Linked DNA regions of Pseudoduganella dura. The protein of the gene in region 2 interacts with the protein of the main gene of each other region in a pairwise test. Links are inferred from orthologs where the notes say so. Each region holds a gene or a part of one and is shown on either strand. Other genes may lie near its edges.

The links.
Region 1: the proteins of GJV26_RS19565 (region 2) and GJV26_RS15845 interact in binary tests that used the Escherichia coli proteins (3 or more experiments, as listed by UniProt). The link is inferred for Pseudoduganella dura from one-to-one orthologs.

What each region holds. Positions count from the first base shown.
Region 1 is NZ_WNWM01000002.1:3,622,010-3,625,918, reverse strand. The notes cover bases 1,004-3,909. They hold GJV26_RS15845 (glutamate-5-semialdehyde dehydrogenase), read right to left. Parts: upstream 3,149-3,909; coding sequence 1,859-3,148; downstream 1,004-1,858. Other genes in these bases: holA (DNA polymerase III subunit delta), read right to left, coding at 3,162-3,909; GJV26_RS15850 (CopD family protein), read right to left, coding at 1,368-1,796; GJV26_RS15855 (THUMP domain-containing class I SAM-dependent RNA methyltransferase), read right to left, coding at 1,004-1,220. Also shown: more of GJV26_RS15855, read right to left, coding at 1-1,003. UniProt on the Escherichia coli protein: Catalyzes the NADPH-dependent reduction of L-glutamate 5-phosphate into L-glutamate 5-semialdehyde and phosphate. The product spontaneously undergoes cyclization to form 1-pyrroline-5-carboxylate.
Region 2 is NZ_WNWM01000002.1:4,474,204-4,479,055, forward strand. The notes cover bases 975-3,819. They hold GJV26_RS19565 (sulfate/molybdate ABC transporter ATP-binding protein), read left to right. Parts: upstream 975-1,782; coding sequence 1,783-2,856; downstream 2,857-3,819. Other genes in these bases: cysW (sulfate ABC transporter permease subunit CysW), read left to right, coding at 975-1,757; GJV26_RS19570 (CysB family HTH-type transcriptional regulator), read left to right, coding at 2,853-3,785. Outside these bases: sulfate ABC transporter permease subunit CysT, read left to right, coding at 4-879; more of cysW, read left to right, coding at 882-974; GJV26_RS19575 (TonB-dependent receptor plug domain-containing protein), read right to left, coding at 4,101-4,852. UniProt on the Escherichia coli protein: Part of the ABC transporter complex CysAWTP involved in sulfate/thiosulfate import. Responsible for energy coupling to the transport system.

The sequences.
Region 1 (3,909 bases), 850 kb from region 2 along the record:
TCTTCGGTTTTCGGTTTCGCTTCCTCGCGCCGGTTGAAGCCGGCCACCATGTCGAAGCGGAACAGGCGGCATTCCAGCGCGCCGTTGAAGAACGGCGTCTTGCGCGATTCCTTCAGGCGCAGCAGCTTCGGCAGGTTCAGGTCGGCCGTGAACAGGTAGGCCGTCCAGCCGGCGAAGCGCTGCTTCAGCGTCTTCGACAGATCGGCATAGAACGACTTCGCCAGTTCGTCTTCGGGCATCGTGCTGTCGCCCCGTACGCCGATCCGCTCGCCATACGGCGGATTCGTCAGCACGATGCCCGGCGCGCCGTCCAGGTTCGCAACGGGCGGCTGCACCTGCTGCGCCTCGATCTGCTTCAACGGCACTTCGAACAGGATACCGGCGTTGCGCAGGTTATGGCGCGTCATTGCCACCATGTCGCCCGAGATGTCGGAGCCGAAGATCGTCGGCTCGGCCGGCAGCGGATTGGGCTTGATCGCCGCCTTCATTTCCTGCCACGGCGCCGGATCGAAGTCGTGGAACTTTTCAAACGCGAACTGGCGGCGCGCGCCGGGAGGGATGCCCTGCACCATCTGCGCCGCCTCGCACAGGATCGTGCCGGAACCGCACATCGGGTCGAACAGCGGGATGCCCGGCTTCCAGCCGGAAACGCGCAGCAGGCCGGCCGCGAGGTTCTCGCGCAGCGGCGCGTCGCCCGTCTCGGTGCGCCAGCCGCGCTTGAACAGCGCCTCGCCGGACGTATCGAGGTAGACGATGAACTGGCGCTGGTCGAGGAAGCCGGCGATCCGCATGTCCGGCTCGCGCGTGTTGACCGACGGGCGCTTGTTGTACATGTCGCGGAAGCGGTCGCAGACGGCATCCTTGATCTTCAGCGTGGTGAACTCGATGCTTTTCAGCGGCGACTTGATGGCCGTGACGTCGACGCGGATCGTGTGGTCCACGCCGAACCATTCTTCCCACGGCTGCGCGAGCACGAGGTCGTAGATGTCGTTTTCGTTCTGGTAATGGCACACGCCCATCCGCATCAGCACGCGCGAGGCGATGCGCGAATGCAGGTTGATGCGGTAGGCGTCATACAGGTCGCCCGAGCAGTGCACGCCGCCCGGCACCTGGTTGTGCACCTTCAGCGTGGGGCTTTGCGTGGTTTGCGCGATCTCGAGGAGTTCCTCGGCCAGCGCCACTTCCATGCCGCGCGGGCATGGGCAGAAATAGGAAGTCATGGGGGTACCCTTTGTCCGTTGAAAAACAATTGCTCCAGCACTGGCAAGCCGCCAGTGCCTCTCTTGACCCCAGAGGCGAAACCTGGGGTCAGACCCGGCGGGTCTGACCCCGGCAGTTGCCGTTGGGTGAAAATGCTGTTGCGCTACTCAAAACGGCTTGACGACCACCAGGATCACGATCGCCACCAGCAGCAGCACGGGCACTTCGTTGAACCAGCGGTAGAACACGTGGCCGCGCTTGTTCGTGCCGCGCTCGAATTTCTTCAGCAGCGAGCCGCATGCGTGGTGATAGCCCAGCGCCAGCACCACGAAGGTCAGCTTGGCATGCAGCCAGCCGGGCAGCTTCATGCCTTCCGGCGAGTGGTATTGCATCCATGTGAGGACCAGGCCGAACACGATGGCCGGCACCGCCAGCATCGTCATGAACCGGTACAGCTTGCGGGCCATCAGCAGCAGGCGCTCGGTCGTCGGGCCGGGCGCTTCCTGCGCCAGGTTGACGAAGATGCGCGGCAGGTAGAACAGCCCGGCGAACCAGGAAGTGATGAAGACGATGTGCAGCGCTTTAACCCACAGCATGGAGATCCTTTTATGTAGCCTTGTTGGCGCAACGGTACTTGCGCAACCGTACCTGCATGACGTTACTTGCGTACTTCGCCGTGGCCGAACACGACGTACTTCAGCGACGTCAGCCCTTCCAGCCCGACCGGTCCGCGCGCATGCAGCTTGTCGTTCGAGATGCCGATCTCGGCGCCCAGGCCGTATTCGAAACCGTCGGCGAAGCGGGTCGATGCGTTGACCATCACCGAGGCGCTGTCCACTTCGCGCAGGAAGCGCATCGCGGCGCTGTAGTCCTCGGTCACGATCGCCTCGGTATGCTTGGAGGACCAGGTGTTGATATGGTCCATCGCCGCATCGATGCCGTCCACCACGCGCACGGCCAGGATCGGCGCCAGGTATTCGGTGGCCCAGTCCTGTTCGCTCGCATGCGCCAGGTGCGGGTAGGCGGCGGCGTTCAATATCGCGAACGCTTCGTCGTCGGCGCGCAGTTCGACCCCCTCGGCCAGGTACAGTTTCGCCAGCGCCGGCAGCACCGCTGGCGCCACCGAGCGCTCGACCAGCAGCGTTTCCATCGTGTTGCACGTGCCGTAGCGGTGGCACTTGGCGTTGAAGCCGATGTCCAGCGCCTTCTGCAGGTCGGCCTTCGCATCGATGTACACGTGGCAGATGCCGTCCAGGTGCTTGATCATCGGCACCGTGGCTTCTTCCATCAGCCGTGCGATCAGGCCCTTGCCGCCGCGCGGCACGATCACGTCCACGTATTGCGGCATCGTGATCAGCGCGCCCACGGCGGCGCGGTCGGTGGTATCGACGACCTGAACGCCGTCTTCCGGCAGGCCGGCGCCGGCCAGGCCTTCCTTGACGATCTTCGCCAGCGCGCGGTTGCAGTGAATCGCTTCCGAGCCGCCGCGCAGGATCGTGGCGTTGCCGCTCTTGATGCACAGGCCGGCCGCATCCACCGTGACGTTCGGCCGCGCTTCGTAGATGATGCCAATGACGCCCAGCGGCACGCGCATCTGTCCGACCTGGATGCCGGTCGGGCGCGTTTTCATGTTCGAGATCTCGCCCACCGGGTCGGGCAGCGCGACGATCTGGCGCAGGCCTTCGACCATCGTGGCGATGGCCTTGTCCGACAGGGTCAGGCGGTCCACCATCGCCGGCGCCAGGCCGTTGGCGCGGGCCGCTTCCAGGTCCTGCCCGTTGGCCGCGCGCAGCGCTCCGGCTTCGCGCTCGATCGCATCGGCGATCAGGCTCAGGGCCCGGTTGCGGGTGGCGCTGTCGGCGCGCGCCATGGCGCGCGAGGCGGCGCGGGCGCGTTTGCCCAGCGCTTCCATGTACTCTTTGACTTCGGCTTCGTTCATCGTGCTCATGATTATCCTCGTGCTACCCTCGTGCCACCTTCAGCGCCAGCTGCAGCATGGCATCCCATTGGTCGCCGGCGAACGCCTTGGCGCGCAAGCCCTTGACCATCCTGTCGACCTGGGCGGCCTGCCGCAGCGCCGCTTCCAGCGTTGCCTGCGAAACGCGGCGCAACGCCGGTTCCATCATGCGCTCGCGCGGCCCCCAGATCCGGTATTCCTTCAGCAGCGCCGCCAGCGGTCGGCCCTGCGCCATCCCTGCCTTCAATTTTAGCAGCGTGCGGATTTCCTCGGAGACTGCCCACAGCACCAGTGGCAGCGCCTCGCCCTCGCCTTTCAGCCCTTCGAGCATGCGCACCAGCCGGGCCGGGTCGCCGCCCAGCATCGCCTCGGACAGCTTGAACACGTCGTAGCGCGCCACGTTCAGCACGGCGTCGTGCACCTGTTCGTAGGTGAGCTTGCCCGGCTCGTGCAACAGGCCCAGCTTCTGGATCTCCTGGTGCGCCGCCAGCAGGTTGCCCTCGACGCGGTCGGCGATGAAATCGAGGCTTTGCCGGTCGGCGCTCTGCCCCTGCATCGAAAGCCGCAGCGAAATCCAGTTCGGCAGCTGCGCGCGCTCCACGTTGGGAATGTCGATGTACACCGCCGCCGCCTGCAGCGCCGTCACCCATGCCGCCTTGGCCGTCTGCCAGTCCAGCTTCGGCAGCGTGATCATCGTGAGATTGTCCGGCGACAGGTTTTTCACGTAAGCCTGCAGCGCGGCGCCGCCATCC
Region 2 (4,852 bases):
ACCATGTCTGCAGTACTGCCGGTTACACAACCGGTACCGTTCGAAGCCAGGAAGAGGGCGCCGTACCGGGTGATGCCGGGCTTTAAGCTCTCGCTGGGCTTCACGATCTTCTACCTGACGCTGATCGTGCTGATTCCGCTGTCGGCGCTGTTCCTCAAGACTTTCACGATGACGTGGGAAGGTTTCTGGAGCGCCGTCACGTCCGAGCGCGTGATGGCCTCTTACCGCTTGACGTTCGGCGCCTCGCTGATCGGCGCCACGATCAACGTGATCTTCGGCGGTATCGTCGCGTGGGTGCTGGTGCGCTACCGCTTTCCCGGCAAGCGCTTCATCGATGCGCTGGTCGACCTGCCGTTCGCGTTGCCGACGGCGGTTGCCGGCATCACGCTGACGGCACTGTACTCATCGAACGGCTGGATCGGCCAGTTCGTCGAGGGCACGCTGGGCATCAAGGTGGCCTTCACGCCGATCGGCGTGGTGCTGGCCCTCACGTTCATCGGCCTGCCGTTCGTGGTGCGCACGGTGCAGCCGGTGCTGGAAGACGCCGAGCGCGAGCTGGAAGAAGCCGCCGCGTCGCTGGGCGCATCGTCCTGGCAGACGTTCACCAAGGTGGTGTTCCCCACCGTGATGCCGTCGCTGGTGACGGGCTTTGCGCTCGCGTTCGCGCGCGCCACCGGCGAATACGGCTCGGTGATCTTCATTGCCGGCAACATGCCGATGGTGTCCGAGATCACGCCGCTGTTCATCATCACCAAGCTGGAACAATACGACTACGCGGGCGCCACGGCGATTGCCGTCGTGATGCTCGTCGTGTCGTTCCTGATGCTGTTGGGTATCAACATGTTGCAGGCCTGGGCCCGCGGAAAGTCGGGTAAATAAGCATGAGTGGAACTTCCCATCGGGGCGAACTGCCCTCCGTCTCCGAACTGCTGGAACCACGCTGGGTACGCTATGCGCTGATCACCGTCGCGCTGGCGTTCCTCACGCTGTTCCTGTTCGTGCCGCTGATCGCCGTGTTCGCCGAGGCGCTGAAGAAGGGCACCGAGGTCTATTTCGAGGCGATCCGCGAGGAAGACGCGATCGCCGCCATCAAGCTGACCCTGATCACGGCCGCCATCGCGGTGCCGCTGAACCTCGTGTTCGGCGTGGCCGCTTCGTGGGCCATCGCCAAGTTCGAGTTCCGCGGCAAGAGCCTGCTGCTGACATTGATCGACCTGCCGTTTTCCGTGTCGCCGGTGATCTCCGGCCTGATCTACGTGCTGCTGTTCGGCGCGCAAGGCTGGTTCGGCCCGTGGCTGGCCGAGCACGACATCAAGATCCTGTTCGCCGTGCCCGGCATCGTCATCGCGACCATCTTCATCACGTTCCCGTTCGTGGCGCGCGAGCTGATTCCGCTGATGCAGGCGCAGGGCAGCGAGGAAGAGGAAGCGGCCGTGGTGCTGGGGGCCTCCGGCCTGCAGACCTTCTTCCGCGTAACGCTTCCCAACATCAAGTGGGGCCTGCTGTATGGCGTGATCCTGTGTAATGCCCGCGCCATGGGCGAGTTCGGCGCCGTGTCGGTCGTCTCCGGCCATATCCGCGGCGAGACCAACACGATGCCGCTGCAGGTCGAGATCCTCTACAACGAATACAACTTCGTCGCGGCCTTCGCCGTTGCCTCGCTGCTGGCACTGCTCGCACTGGTGACGCTGGCGCTGAAATCCTTCATCGAGTGGCGCCTGCACGAATCGCGCAATGCCGATGGGAACGACAACTAATGGACAATCAAGGCGGGAGCAACACATGACCATCGCAGTCAAGAACATCAACAAGCGCTTTGGCAATTTCGTGGCGCTGAACAACGTGTCGCTGGATTTCCCGGCCGGCGAGCTGACCGCGCTGCTGGGCCCTTCCGGCTGCGGCAAGACCACGCTGCTGCGCTGTATCGCCGGCCTGGAACACCCGGATTCCGGCCAGGTGCTGCTCGACGGCGAGGATGCCTCCGACCGCCACGTGCGCGAGCGCCAGGTGGGCTTCGTGTTCCAGCATTACGCGCTGTTCAAGCACATGACCGTGTTCGAGAACGTGGCATTCGGCCTGCGCGTGAAGCAGCGTAGCGAGCGCCCCTCCGAAGACCAGATCCGCCGCAAGGTGAAGGACCTGCTGGAGCTGGTGCAGCTCGATTGGCTGGCCGACCGCTATCCGCCGCAGCTCTCCGGCGGCCAGCGCCAGCGCATCGCGCTGGCGCGTGCCCTGGCGGTCGAACCCCGTGTCCTGCTGCTCGATGAGCCGTTCGGCGCGCTGGACGCGAAGGTGCGCAAGGAACTGCGCCGCTGGCTGCGCCGCCTGCACGATGACCTGCACGTATCGTCCATCTTCGTCACGCACGACCAGGAAGAGGCGCTCGAAGTGGCGGACCAGGTGGTGCTGATGAACAAGGGCACCGTCGAGCAGATCGGCACGCCGGACGAGGTGTACAACCACCCGGCCTCGCCGTTCGTGTACGGCTTCCTGGGCAACGTGAACGTGTTCCATGGCCGTGTGCACGAAGGCGTGCTGGCCGACGCGGACGTGCAGCTCGACGTGCCGGCCCATACCGGCGTGCGCGATGGCAAAGGCACCGCCTACGTGCGTCCGCACGAGATGGAAGTGGACCGTTATGTCAGCGGTGCCGAAGGCATCGTCGTCAAGCTGCGCCGCGCGCATGCGATCGGCCCGCTGGCCCAGCTGGACCTGGAACGCACCGACAATGCCCAGCTGATCGAGGCCACGATTTCCAATGAGCGGTTCCAGAACCTGGGACTGAAAGAGGGTGAAACCCTGGTGGTGCGTCCCAAGCGCCTGCGCGTATTCGTCGATGAAGGAGCTTCCATATGAATTTCCAGCAACTGCGCTCCATCCGTGAAGCGGCCCGCCGCAACTACAACCTGACCGAAGTGGCCAATGCGCTGTTCACGTCGCAGCCCGGCGTGAGCCGCCAGATCCGCGAGCTGGAGGACGAACTGGGCGTGGTCATCTTCGAGCGCAACGGCAAGCGCCTGACGGGCCTGACCGAGCCGGGCAAGGGCATCCTGAAGATCATCGACCGCCTGCTGATCGAGGCCGAGAACCTGCAGCACGCCAGCATGGAATACAAGGGCCAGAGCACCGGCACGCTGACGGTCGCGGCCACGCACACGCAGGCGCGCTACGCGCTGCCGCGCGCCGTGTCGCACTTCCGCAAGACGTTCCCGGATGTGCGGATCGCGCTGCAACAGAGTTCGCCCGAGCACATCGCCGAATGGGTGTTGTCCGGCAAGGCCGATATCGGTATCGCTACCGAAGGCCTGTCGCAGTTCCCCGACCTGGTGTCGTTCCCATGCTACCGCTGGAGCCACCTGATCGTGGTGCCGGACGACCACCCGCTGCTGACGCGCACGCCGGTGCGGCTGGAAGACCTGGCCGAGTTCCAGCTGATCACCTATGACGTCGGCTTCACGGGCCGCGGCCACATCGACGATGCGTTCGACAAGGCCGGCGTGCGGCCGGACATCGTGCTGACGGCGATGGACTCCGACGTGATCAAGCAGTACGTGGCGCTGGGCCTCGGCGTGGGGCTGGTGGCGTCGATGGCGTTCGACCATGGCCGCGACAAGGGCCTGCGGGCGATCGAGGCCTCGCACCTGTTCGCCGCCAACACCACGCGGCTGGCCGTGCGGCGCGGGGCTTACCTGCGGCAGTATGCCTACGAATTCATTTCGCAGTTCGCTCCGGAGCTCAAGCGCGGCGATATCGAGCAGGCGCTGCTGGGGGCCGAGGCGGCTTAGGTTTCCCGTTTCTGCAATCGAGCCCGGCTTTTGCCGGGTTTTTTTTGCCCGTTCGCCGCCAGCCGGCGCCGGCGAGGCACTGATGGAGGCACCGGTGTCGGACATTATTTTCTGGGCGAATCAGCCAGAAAATAGTGTCGGACACCGGTTTTCTCTGGATGCAACGGCAATGCATGGGAAAACCGGTGTCGGACAAATTTTCCGGGAAAGGCATCCGGAAAAATTGTCCGACACCAGGCCGCGACGATGCCGAAGCTGTGCGCGATCCAAAAAAAATCCCGCCATCAGGCGGGATTTTCGTTGAAGCAGCCAGCCTTACCAGCTGTACCCCACCTTCGCATAGAAGAACCGCCCGTTGAAACCGGCCGGCGAGAAGTTCGAGTACGGATAGATACCGTTCGTGTTCAGGTTGCCGGCGGTGGTGGTCTTGTCCGGATAGCTGTCGGTCAGGTTGTCGACGCCGGCGGTGACGCGCCAGTTGGTGGCGAGGCGCACGGTGGCGGAGACGTCCAGCACCCATTGCCGGCCGTATTCCTGGTCCAGCGCCGCGTTGTTCTGCGGGACGGTGAACTTGCCGTACTGCGTGGCCAGCGCGCGGGCGCTCCAGCCGTCGGCCGTGTAGTCGGCGCCCAGGCTGAACTTGTCCTTCGGCGAGCCGACCGTATTGCGCTGCACCGTCTGGCGGTCGATCAGAAGCAGGTTGTTCGCGGTGAGGATCGCCGGATTGGCGGCCACGTTCTCGACGGTCGTCTTGTTGTGGTTGTACGCGGCGGTGAAGTCCACGCGGTCGCGGTTGGCCAGGTTCAGGCGGTACGTGCTCACCAAGTCCACGCCGGTGGTCTTCGTGTCGATCGCGTTGGTGAAATAGCGGCCGGCGCCCACCTGCACGCCCTGCGCGGCCAGCGTGTTGCGCAGCGCCTGCGGCAGCGTCATGTTGGCAGACAGCGCGATGCGGTCGTCCACGAAGATGCGGTACACGTCCACCGTGGTGTTGAAGTTGCGCACCGGCGACCACTGCACGCCGACGCCGAAGTTGCGCGCCTTTTCGGCCTTCAGCGGCGTGGCGC